DNA from 3 places in the Lachnospira rogosae (ex Hitch et al. 2025) genome. Region 2 is predicted to be linked to each of the others. Evidence: predicted binding sites of a transcription regulator. Region 2 holds the regulator's gene; each other region holds the start of a gene.
What was found. The regulator Rex, encoded in region 2, represses fermentation and respiration genes when NADH is low (regulators of the CRP and FNR family bind a similar motif). The targets are predictions, from matches to a motif close to ATTGTTAANTANTTAACAAT.
Positions count from the first base shown of each region.

Region 1 (3,291 bases), on a different contig from region 2:
GCCCCATGTTACCTTCATAACATCATCGTTCTCATACTGGATTGAAGATGTATCAACAGAAATCTTAGCAGCATACTTCTTGAAGCTTTCTGGAAGTCTTGAAGAATAAAGTACTGTAAGGTTTGGTTCTGGTGAAGGTCCCATGTTCTCAAGTGTATGAAGGAATCTGAAGTCGTTCTTTGTAACCATTGAACGTCCATCGATACCTGTACCACCAACTTCAAGAGTAGCCCATGTAGGATCTCCTGAGAATAATTCGTTGTATGATGTAATTCTTGCGAACTTAACCATTCTACACTTCATAACGAAATGATCAATAAGTTCCTGAGCTTCCTTCTCTGTAAGAGTACCAGCTTCAAGATCTCTCTGAATATAGATATCAAGGAATGTAGATACACGACCTACAGACATAGCAGCACCATTCTGTGTCTTGATAGCTGCAAGATATCCAAAGTATAACCACTGAACAGCTTCCTTAGCATTAGTAGCTGGCTTGCTGATATCATAACCATAGCTTTCAGCCATCTTCTTCATACCTGCAAGTGCCTTGTACTGATCAGATATTTCTTCTCTTAAACGGATAACGTCATCAGTCATTGTTCCACAACCACAGTTAGCGTGATCCTTCTTCTTTTCTTCCATAAGGAAGTCGATACCGTAAAGAGCAACTCTTCTGTAGTCACCTACGATACGTCCACGTCCATAAGTATCTGGAAGACCTGTGATGATGTGGCTGTGACGAGCCTTTCTCATCTCTGGTGTATAAGCATCGAATACACCCTGGTTATGTGTCTTATGATATTCTGTGAAGATCTTATGAAGTTCTGGATCTGGTTCATAACCATAGTTCTTGCATGATTCTTCTGCCATCTTGATACCACCATAAGGCATAAATGCTCTCTTAAGTGGCTTATCTGTCTGAAGACCAACTACCTGTTCAAGCTCCTTCATAGATTCATCTATATATCCAGGACCATAAGCTGTAAGACCAGCAACAACTTTTGTTTCCATATCAAGTACGCCGCCCTTAGCTCTTTCTTCCTTCTGTAATTCCTGAAGTCTTCCCCAAAGCTTGTTAGTAGCTTCTGTAGGTCCTTCAAGGAAACTTTCATCTCCATCATATGGCTTGTAATTGTTCTGAACGAAATCTCTTACATTGATCTCTTCTTTCCAAAGTCTGCCTTTGAAACCATTCCACTGATCAAAATTTACCATTATTGGTTCCTCCTTAATAAAATAACTGTTAATTTGTATAATAGTTTGTATATTGTATACAAAACTCTCAAAAATATAAAGCGAAATGTTAATTTCTTAACTATCTCTCGCAAGGGTATATTAACACCCCTGTCAATTAATTTCAATACATTTTTTAGTTGTTTTTAGTTTTATACAATGACGGCTTAAATTAACATTTTCTTCCAAATTATGTGTCTTTACAGCGGCAGATTATTGTTTATCACGACATTTTATAATAAAATGATTTTTCCTAAAATCAATTTCTCCATTTTTCTTCATACGGCTTAATTCTGCTGACATTGCACTCCTGTCAACTGAAAGATAATCAGCCAACTGCTGCCTGTTAAATGGTATATCGAACTCATCACTCCCACATTTGGCGGCTCTTGCTGATAAATATGACAATACTTTCTCCTTAGTGCTTCGTTTGGATAAATGTGTAATCTTCTCGTTCATAACCACACACCTGTCAGCAAGCATATATATAAGATTATGAATAAGCTTACTGTGGAACTGGCACGATGAACTGCATACCGTCATAACCTTGTATGTGTCAAGAAATGCAACTATACATTTATCTGCCGCAACAACCTCTACATTGGATGTCTTGTCGTTACTGCATGCATATGCCTCTCCGAATATTTCACCCGCTGACACATATGTCATAATATGCCTGTTGCCCCAGTAATCAGCCTTTTCTATGCTCACATTGCCCTGAATCACCATACCTATTTTGGATATTTTATCGCCTTCATTAAATATAACTTCTTCTTTGTCATACTCGCGAAATGTTATCTCAAGGCATTTGCTCATTCCATTAGCCTCGTCTGGTTCTATACCGCTAAACAGCCTGCTCTTTTGTATAACTCCCATATAATCCTGTGAAATGTCATATAATATTCTGCCCATATTCTTCAATCCTATTCTTCTCTATATTATTCATAAAATAATCTATAAAATCTACGGTGTCTATTCGCAGCCGCTTCCTTTTCTTTTGCACTCATTACATTATAATCTTATTTTTGTTGTATTTACAACATACTTTATTAATATTTAATATTATACTTACCAGGTAGTTAAGATATAATTCAAACTAATCAGCCAGCTATGAAAATATGGCTGAAAATAACCACAACATATACTTATTAAGACATTTTAGCGGGTCTGCAGGATAGAATCCTGTTTCACAGGATTCTCCACCTATGGCGGAACACTTTAGTGGCATCTACATTACCGCCGTATGGTGAATCTGCCCAGAGGGCTTTTTATTTAACAGGAATTTTTATCAGAATTTTCTATTAAATAAAAATACTACTATAAATAGGAGGATTTATTTGATTATGATAAGAAAGATTATAGAAATTAATGAAGAACTCTGCAACGGCTGTGGCTTATGTGCACACGCCTGTCACGAGGGAGCTATTGGAATTGTTGACGGAAAGGCTAAGCTTTTAAGAGATGATTATTGTGACGGTTTTGGCGACTGTCTGCCAGCCTGCCCTATGAATGCAATTCGTTTTATTGAGCGTGAAGCTCCTGAATATAATGAAGCTGAAGTACTTGCTAACAAAGCGGCAAGTGGAAACCAGATTAACAACTGGCCTGTACAGATTAAGCTTGTATCTCCTTTTGCACCATGCTTTAATGGAGCTGACCTTCTTATTGCAGCAGATTGTACAGCTTATGCCTACAGTACATTCCACCACGATTTTATGCGTAACCACATAACACTTATCGGATGTCCAAAGCTTGATATGGTTGACTATTCTGAGAAATTAACCGAGATATTCAAGAATAATAACATAAAGAGCATAACTGTAACACGTATGACTGTACCTTGCTGTGGTGGATTGCAGTATGCAGTTGAAAAGGCTGTAGCTGACAGCGGCAAGACAATTCCTGTAAGAGTTGTAACTATTGGTACTGATGGCAACCGTGTTAATTAATTTTTCTGTAATGCTTAGTGATATAGTACAACTATAAAAATACAGGTGACGGCTATATCATTTTCCCATATCAATAAAATATATTAACCATAACTCTGCCTCTGCAAAT
Region 1 is NZ_JBBMER010000005.1:165,980-169,270, forward strand. It holds gene pflB (formate C-acetyltransferase) at 1-1,215, opposite strand, end outside; gene WMO14_RS08500 (Crp/Fnr family transcriptional regulator) at 1,447-2,145, opposite strand; gene WMO14_RS08505 (ATP-binding protein) at 2,577-3,182, shown strand.
Region 1: a site for Rex is predicted at 1,300-1,319, ahead of pflB (formate C-acetyltransferase). Genes of this name have one in related genera too.

Region 2 (3,291 bases):
TGACTCAACTATACCTGAGGTTCTTGATGCTGCATTAAGAGTATATAATGGTAAGCCGATTGTCAATTCAGTTAATGGAGAAGAAGACTCTCTTAATAACATTCTGCCAATAGTAAAAAAATATGGTGCGGCAGTAATTGGCCTTGCTCTTGATAAAGATGGTATTCCTAAGAAAGCAGAAGACAGAGTTGCCATAGCAAGAAAGATTATGGACAGGGCAATAGCTATAGGAATTCCTAAAGAGGATATATATATAGACTGTCTTACACTTACAGCCTCAGCCGAACAGGAGGGGGTAATGGAAACGCTTAATGCACTTTATGAGGTTAAGCATACTCTTGGCTTAAGGACGGTGCTTGGTGTATCGAATATATCTTTCGGACTTCCTAACAGAGTGCTTGTCAATCACATTTTCTTAACAATGGCTATGCAGAATGGTCTTGATCTTGCGATTATTAACCCTAACATATATGAGATGATGGGGGCAGTAAGGGCATATAAGCTTCTTGCCAATATAGATAAGAATTCTGTTGATTATATTAAGGCTTATGCTTCAATGCCTAATATAAGCAAGATTAATCCAATGAATACAGCGGCAAATGCAGTACAGGGTGGTCAGACAGCACAGGCAGGTGGAAGTGTTAATCTTAAGGATAAGAAGGGCAGTTATACCTGTGATGACTTATTCTATGCAGTAGAGAAAGGTCTAAAAAATGAAGGTGCAGCAATAACAGAAGAACTTCTTGCAGGTATGGATTCTATGGACATTGTTAATAATGCCTTGATTCCTGCACTTGATAAGATAGGTGAGGAGTTCGAGAAGGGAACATTATTCCTGCCACAGCTTATAATGGCGGCTGGCGTTGCACAGGGAGCGTTTGAGGTTATAAGAAAACATATGATTATGAGCAATAATGCACCTGTAAGCAAGGGAAAGATTGTTATTGCGACGGTTAAGGGAGATGTCCACGATATTGGAAAGAATATCGTAAAGGTACTTCTTGAGAATTATGGTTATGAGGTTATTGATCTTGGAAAGGATGTTGAATATCAGGTTGTTGTAGATGCGATTAAAGAAAATGGTGCGAAGCTTTGTGGTCTGTCAGCACTTATGACAACAACACTTGTTTCAATGAAAAAGACAATAGAACTTATACATAAGAACAATCTTGATTGTAAGGTTATGGTAGGAGGAGCAGTGCTTACTCCTGAATATGCTAAGGAAATACATGCGGATTTCTATTCAAAGGATGCAAAGGAGTCTGTGGATATTGCTAAGAGAGTGCTTGGATAGAGTACATTTCTTTACTTTTTAGCAAAATAGTTATATAATTAACATTAATTTTGAAGGCTGATGGGAAGCTGGTAATTACAGGTTTCCCATCTCCTTTTCGTAGCAGTATTGCACAGGAATGGAGAATGTTATGGAAGAGAATAAGAAGATTTCATCGGCTGTTATAAGAAGATTGCCAAGATATTACAGATATCTGGGCGAACTTATAGAAAGTGGTGTTCAGAGGATTTCATCTAAAGATTTAAGTGTGAGAATGAAAGTTACAGCATCACAGATAAGACAGGACCTCAATAATTTCGGAGGTTTTGGACAGCAGGGATATGGATATAATGTGAAGTATCTTTATGATGAGATAGGCAAGATACTTGGAATAGACAGGAAGCATAATATGATAATAATAGGTGCTGGTAACCTTGGACGTGCTATTGTTAATTATACAGACTTTGAGAAGCGTGGTTTTGTTATATGCGGCGTATTTGATAACAATCCAGAGCTTAAAGGTGAAAGCATTCACGGAATAGATATAATGATGATGGATCAACTTGCCGATTTTATACATAAGAACGATATAGAGATAGTTGCACTGACAATACCAAAGCAGGCGGCTAAGGAAATCGGAAAGCAGGTTGCAGATGCAGGAATTAAGGCTATATGGAATTTCGCACATACAGATCTTAATCTGCCAGATGACGTAATAGTTGAGAATGTACATTTATCAGAAAGCCTTATGAGACTTTCTTACACAATTGCCAATAAGCACTCATAAAGATATTAAATCCAAAGGGGGAATTGATGGTGTCTAAGATAACTTATGAATTGTTAAAGAATAGTGATGTATTTAAGAATATTCCGATTCTTACGCTTGATGAGCGATGGTATCACCTTATTAACGAGAAGAATAAGACAGATGAGATTGCGTATTGGGAGAAACAGGTTAATGAACTGCTTAAGAAGCAGGGAAGAATTAATAATGACATTAAAGACATCAAGAAGCTTAAAAAGCAGCTTATCAATGATGTTGTTGAGAATATGGAAGATGATGATTCAAGCAGGCAGAAGCAGAAGCGTATGAGCCAGAACCAAAGACTTATACAGGAGTCTAATGACAAGATAGCTTCGCTTGAAGATGAACTCTTAGAAGTACCAAGAGAATTGGCAAGGGCTAACGAGAAGCTTCTTACAGAGACACTTAAAGCCTGCTATGACAGAATGAATGCCAATACAGAGGATATAGAGGTACTTGATAAGTGGATTAATGCTACAAGAGTCAAGCTTAAGAAGAATATTCTTATAAAACAGGATAAAGAAACTGTTAATAATAATATGTATTCTCTTATACACGATATTATCGGACCTGAGAATTGTAGTGCAGTTGACAGAATTAATGAAGGCAATGTAGGAGATAAGCAGTAATGAGATATGTATTAGATGCGGCTTCTATGAAGAATGTGGATTCTTATTCAATTAATACTCTTGGTATACCATCAGTTGTGCTTATGGAAAGAGCCGCACTCTCAGTGACAGAAGCTATTGAAAGCAAGGTTAAAGGAAATATACATACAGACATTATATGCGTATGTGGACGTGGCAATAATGGGGCAGATGGACTTGCGGTGGCAAGACAGCTTTATCTTAAGGGCTACAATGTGGATGTGTATATAATTAACTCACACGCTTCTACCAAAGAATTCGATATACAATTGAACATAATAAAGAATCTGGGCATAGAATGTATTAATAGCCCGGATTTTTCTAAATATGGGGTTATTGTAGATGCCTTATTTGGCAATGGCTTATCAAGAGAACTGGCAGGAGAGGCCAGAATAGTAGTAGATACAATTAATAAATGCAGTACATCAGTGCGTTCACAGTATACACAGAATAGCGACAATAATGGAAACAGGCTTGTTGTGGCTGTTGACATACCATCAGGTATAAGTGCATCGACAGGTGTGGTTATGGGATCTGCGGTTAATGCTGATATAACAGTTACCTTT
Region 2 is NZ_JBBMER010000002.1:279,212-282,502, reverse strand. It holds gene WMO14_RS03660 (homocysteine S-methyltransferase family protein) at 1-1,294, shown strand, start outside; gene WMO14_RS03655 (redox-sensing transcriptional repressor Rex) at 1,425-2,060, shown strand; gene WMO14_RS03650 (hypothetical protein) at 2,087-2,707, shown strand; gene WMO14_RS03645 (NAD(P)H-hydrate dehydratase) at 2,707-3,291, shown strand, end outside.

Region 3 (3,291 bases), 140 kb from region 2:
GTGCTGGACAGGCTGTCTTACAAGGTGCTGTACCTGTATCATAACAATTGATACGGTTCTTATCCCTGTAATCTTCTGTCCACATATGTGGTCCCCACTTCTGCTCTGATGGAAGTGGCATTTTAGGATACTTAATCTCGCTTCCGTCCTTAGTACATAACTTCTGTCCAAGCTTTACAGCTCCTGCCGGACAGTATTCAACACACTTGCCACAGGCTACACAGTTCTCTTTAGTTACCTTGGCAACATATGCCGAACGTGACATATTAGGTGTGTTAAATAACTGCGATGTTCTAAGTGCATAACAGACATTAACATTACAGTTACATATAGCAAATATCTTGTCCTGTCCGTCAATATTAGTAATCTGGTGAACAAAACCATTGTCTTCAGCCTTCTTGAATATCTCAAGTGCTTCTTCCTTAGTGATATAATGACCGCCCTTGCCTGTTTCAACAACATAATCAGCCATATCACCAACAGCTATACACCAATCCTCTGGATCATCTGCACAGCCTTCATCATAAGTCTTTCTTGACTTACGGCATGAACATGGGCTTGCTGCATATTTGCCATCATACTTATCAAGCCAGTATGATATCTTCTCTAAAGATATTGCCTCGTTATTCATATCAATAGCTTTCTCTACCGGAATAACGTGCATACCAATTCCTGCACCCCCTGGTGGCACCATAGGAGTAATCTTTTCCAATGGAAGACGGCTCATTCTCTCAAAAAAACGTCCCATCTCTGGATGTTCTTCAAGAACTGTGGAATTCATATTAGTAAATTCAGCACTTCCTGGTACGAACATTGGAAGAACATACTGCTTCTCGTGCTGTGGGTTTTCCCAGTTATATTCCAAAAGACCATTAAAAGACATCTGCTCAAGCTGCTTTTCAAGTTCTTTCTCGTCCATTCCTGTAATCTGCACCATCTGCTTAAGTGTCTTAGGCTTACGGACACCCATTTTTAATGCTATATTGGCCTGTTCATCTGTACATATTGGTGCAAGTCCCCAGTATTCCGGACTATCTGCTGTTAATTTTTCAAAGCCAAGCTTAATTGGCACTCTGTCTGTTATCATCTTGCCAAGCTTAAGTATTGGCTCTCTTACCGGAAGTTCCGGATGAGGATTTTTAAATTCTTCTTTACCCATAAATTGTCCTTTCCACCTTATAAAGGCTTTTATCTTCGTTGCTCACGTTAAATAATTATGCTCATTATGATTATGCTTCTTTCCATTCAATAACCTGGTTCTTTAACCAGTCTGTCCATTCTAATATTCCTTCACCTGTCTTGGCACTGACAGGTATTACCTTAGCATCAGGATTTCTTCTTCTGATATATTCCCTGCACTGTTCAATATCAAAATCAAAATATTCCATAACATCAATCTTATTGATAAGCACAACATCACACACTGAAAACATAAGGGGATATTTAAGCGGTTTATCATCACCCTCTGGTACCGAAAGAATCATAACATTCTTTACCGCACCTGTATCAAACTCCGCCGGACAGACAAGATTTCCGACATTCTCAAGAACTACCAGATCAATATCACTATCGTCAAGCTCATCAATTCCCTGTCTTGTCATATCAGCATCAAGATGACACATTCCACCAGTATGAAGCTGTATTGCTTTAGCACCTGTATCAGCAATTGTTATTGCATCAACATCTGAATCAATATCAGCCTCCATAACGCCTATTCTTAAGTCATCTTTCAACTGTTCAATCGTTCTTGTAAGAGTTGTTGTCTTTCCTGCCCCCGGTGATGACATAAGATTTAAAAGAAATACACCTTTATCTTTTAAATCTTTTCTTAAAAGAGCGGCACGTTCATCGTTACTTTCAAACACGCTTTTTTTCACTTCAATAACCCTAACGTCCTTCACTGCTAACCTCCCTGATTTAATATGAGCTAATAAAGCTGTTCACATATGCCAAGCCATAACAATAGCTTATTACATACTATGTGAATATTTAATTGTCAATAAAAGTCTGACTAAATTATGCCGTAATCAATCCCTGCTTTTATGCGTATTGCACTATGATAGCAATATGTTAAAAAAATGTCAATTATCAATTCACGAAATCAAGCTTTATCATAATAATATTATTATATATGTTTTAAAATAAAAAAACCAGTGTTATTGATAAAATGCAATCATTGAATGTTACCATTAATTACATTTATCTAAAACACTGGATAAAATATATTATTTAATCAAACAGGATTTCTCTGATTAAAATCAAAGCACTGACAGATAATTGTCCATCTGCTCTGACATTGCAGTGTAGTCCTCATTCATAGCCGCTGCTATCTCTCCGTAAAGAAGCTTTCTTGCTGTTGCAAGCATACGGTTATCTGCCGACTTCATTCTCCTTAACTCCTTTGCTCTGTCATTCTTTATGTTAAACAAAGCTCTTACAAGGTGCATAAGCTGTATAACGTCCTGTGATTTAACCATCTCGTCATACCTGGATGGGTGAATCTTTTCATTGAGTGCCTCATCCTTCTTACAATTCTTAGCACGGTCAATAAGCTTGATACAGGTATCCTTGCCAATTATGCTCCTAATCATAACTTTGTTATTCTCAACTGGCGAATATATAATACCTTTAGTGTCATATACAGGCTGAAGAAAATAATAATCTTTGTCAATTCCCTTTATAGGTGGTCTGCCTATCTGTTCAATCTCACATACACCTACAACTCCATAAACAACTTTTTCATTAACTTCAAACATATAACTCCTCATTTCTGTGTACTTTACCAACTTGAGTATTATTATACATCAATTCGACAATTTTTTCAAAATATTTTCTTTTAAAATTCTTTATAAAGAACAAAAAAGAACTGTGGCATCATACATACACCACAGTCCTTTAACATTATGTATCAATTGGAATTAATAGAGATTAACACGTCCTGCAACATTGCCGTTAGCAACATAGTAACATGCATTATCTTCTGGCTTTAAGTACATTTTCAGTTCCTTAATCTCTACATTCTGTTCCTTAGCATCTTCAACTATTCTTGCAACAAGAGTTTCCTCATCAACCTGTTTATTAGCATACTGGAAGAATAACTCCTTATCAAAAGTATTCTTAGCTGCCTTAGTTGTCTTTCTAATGGCTGGCTTCTTTGCCTTTACTTCCTTAACAGCCTTAGCTGCTGTCTTAGCTGCTGCTTTAGAAGCTGTCTTTTTAACTGCTGCCTTCTTAGCTGTGACTGCTGTCTTAACTTCTGCCTCTACACTCTTAGCTGTTGCCTTTACATCA
Region 3 is NZ_JBBMER010000002.1:137,070-140,360, forward strand. It holds gene WMO14_RS03020 (FAD-dependent oxidoreductase) at 1-1,159, opposite strand, end outside; gene hypB (hydrogenase nickel incorporation protein HypB) at 1,230-1,901, opposite strand; gene WMO14_RS03030 (CarD family transcriptional regulator) at 2,259-2,756, opposite strand; gene WMO14_RS03035 (DUF6465 family protein) at 2,919-3,291, opposite strand, start outside.
Region 3: a site for Rex is predicted at 2,067-2,086, ahead of hypB (hydrogenase nickel incorporation protein HypB). Genes of this name have one in related genera too.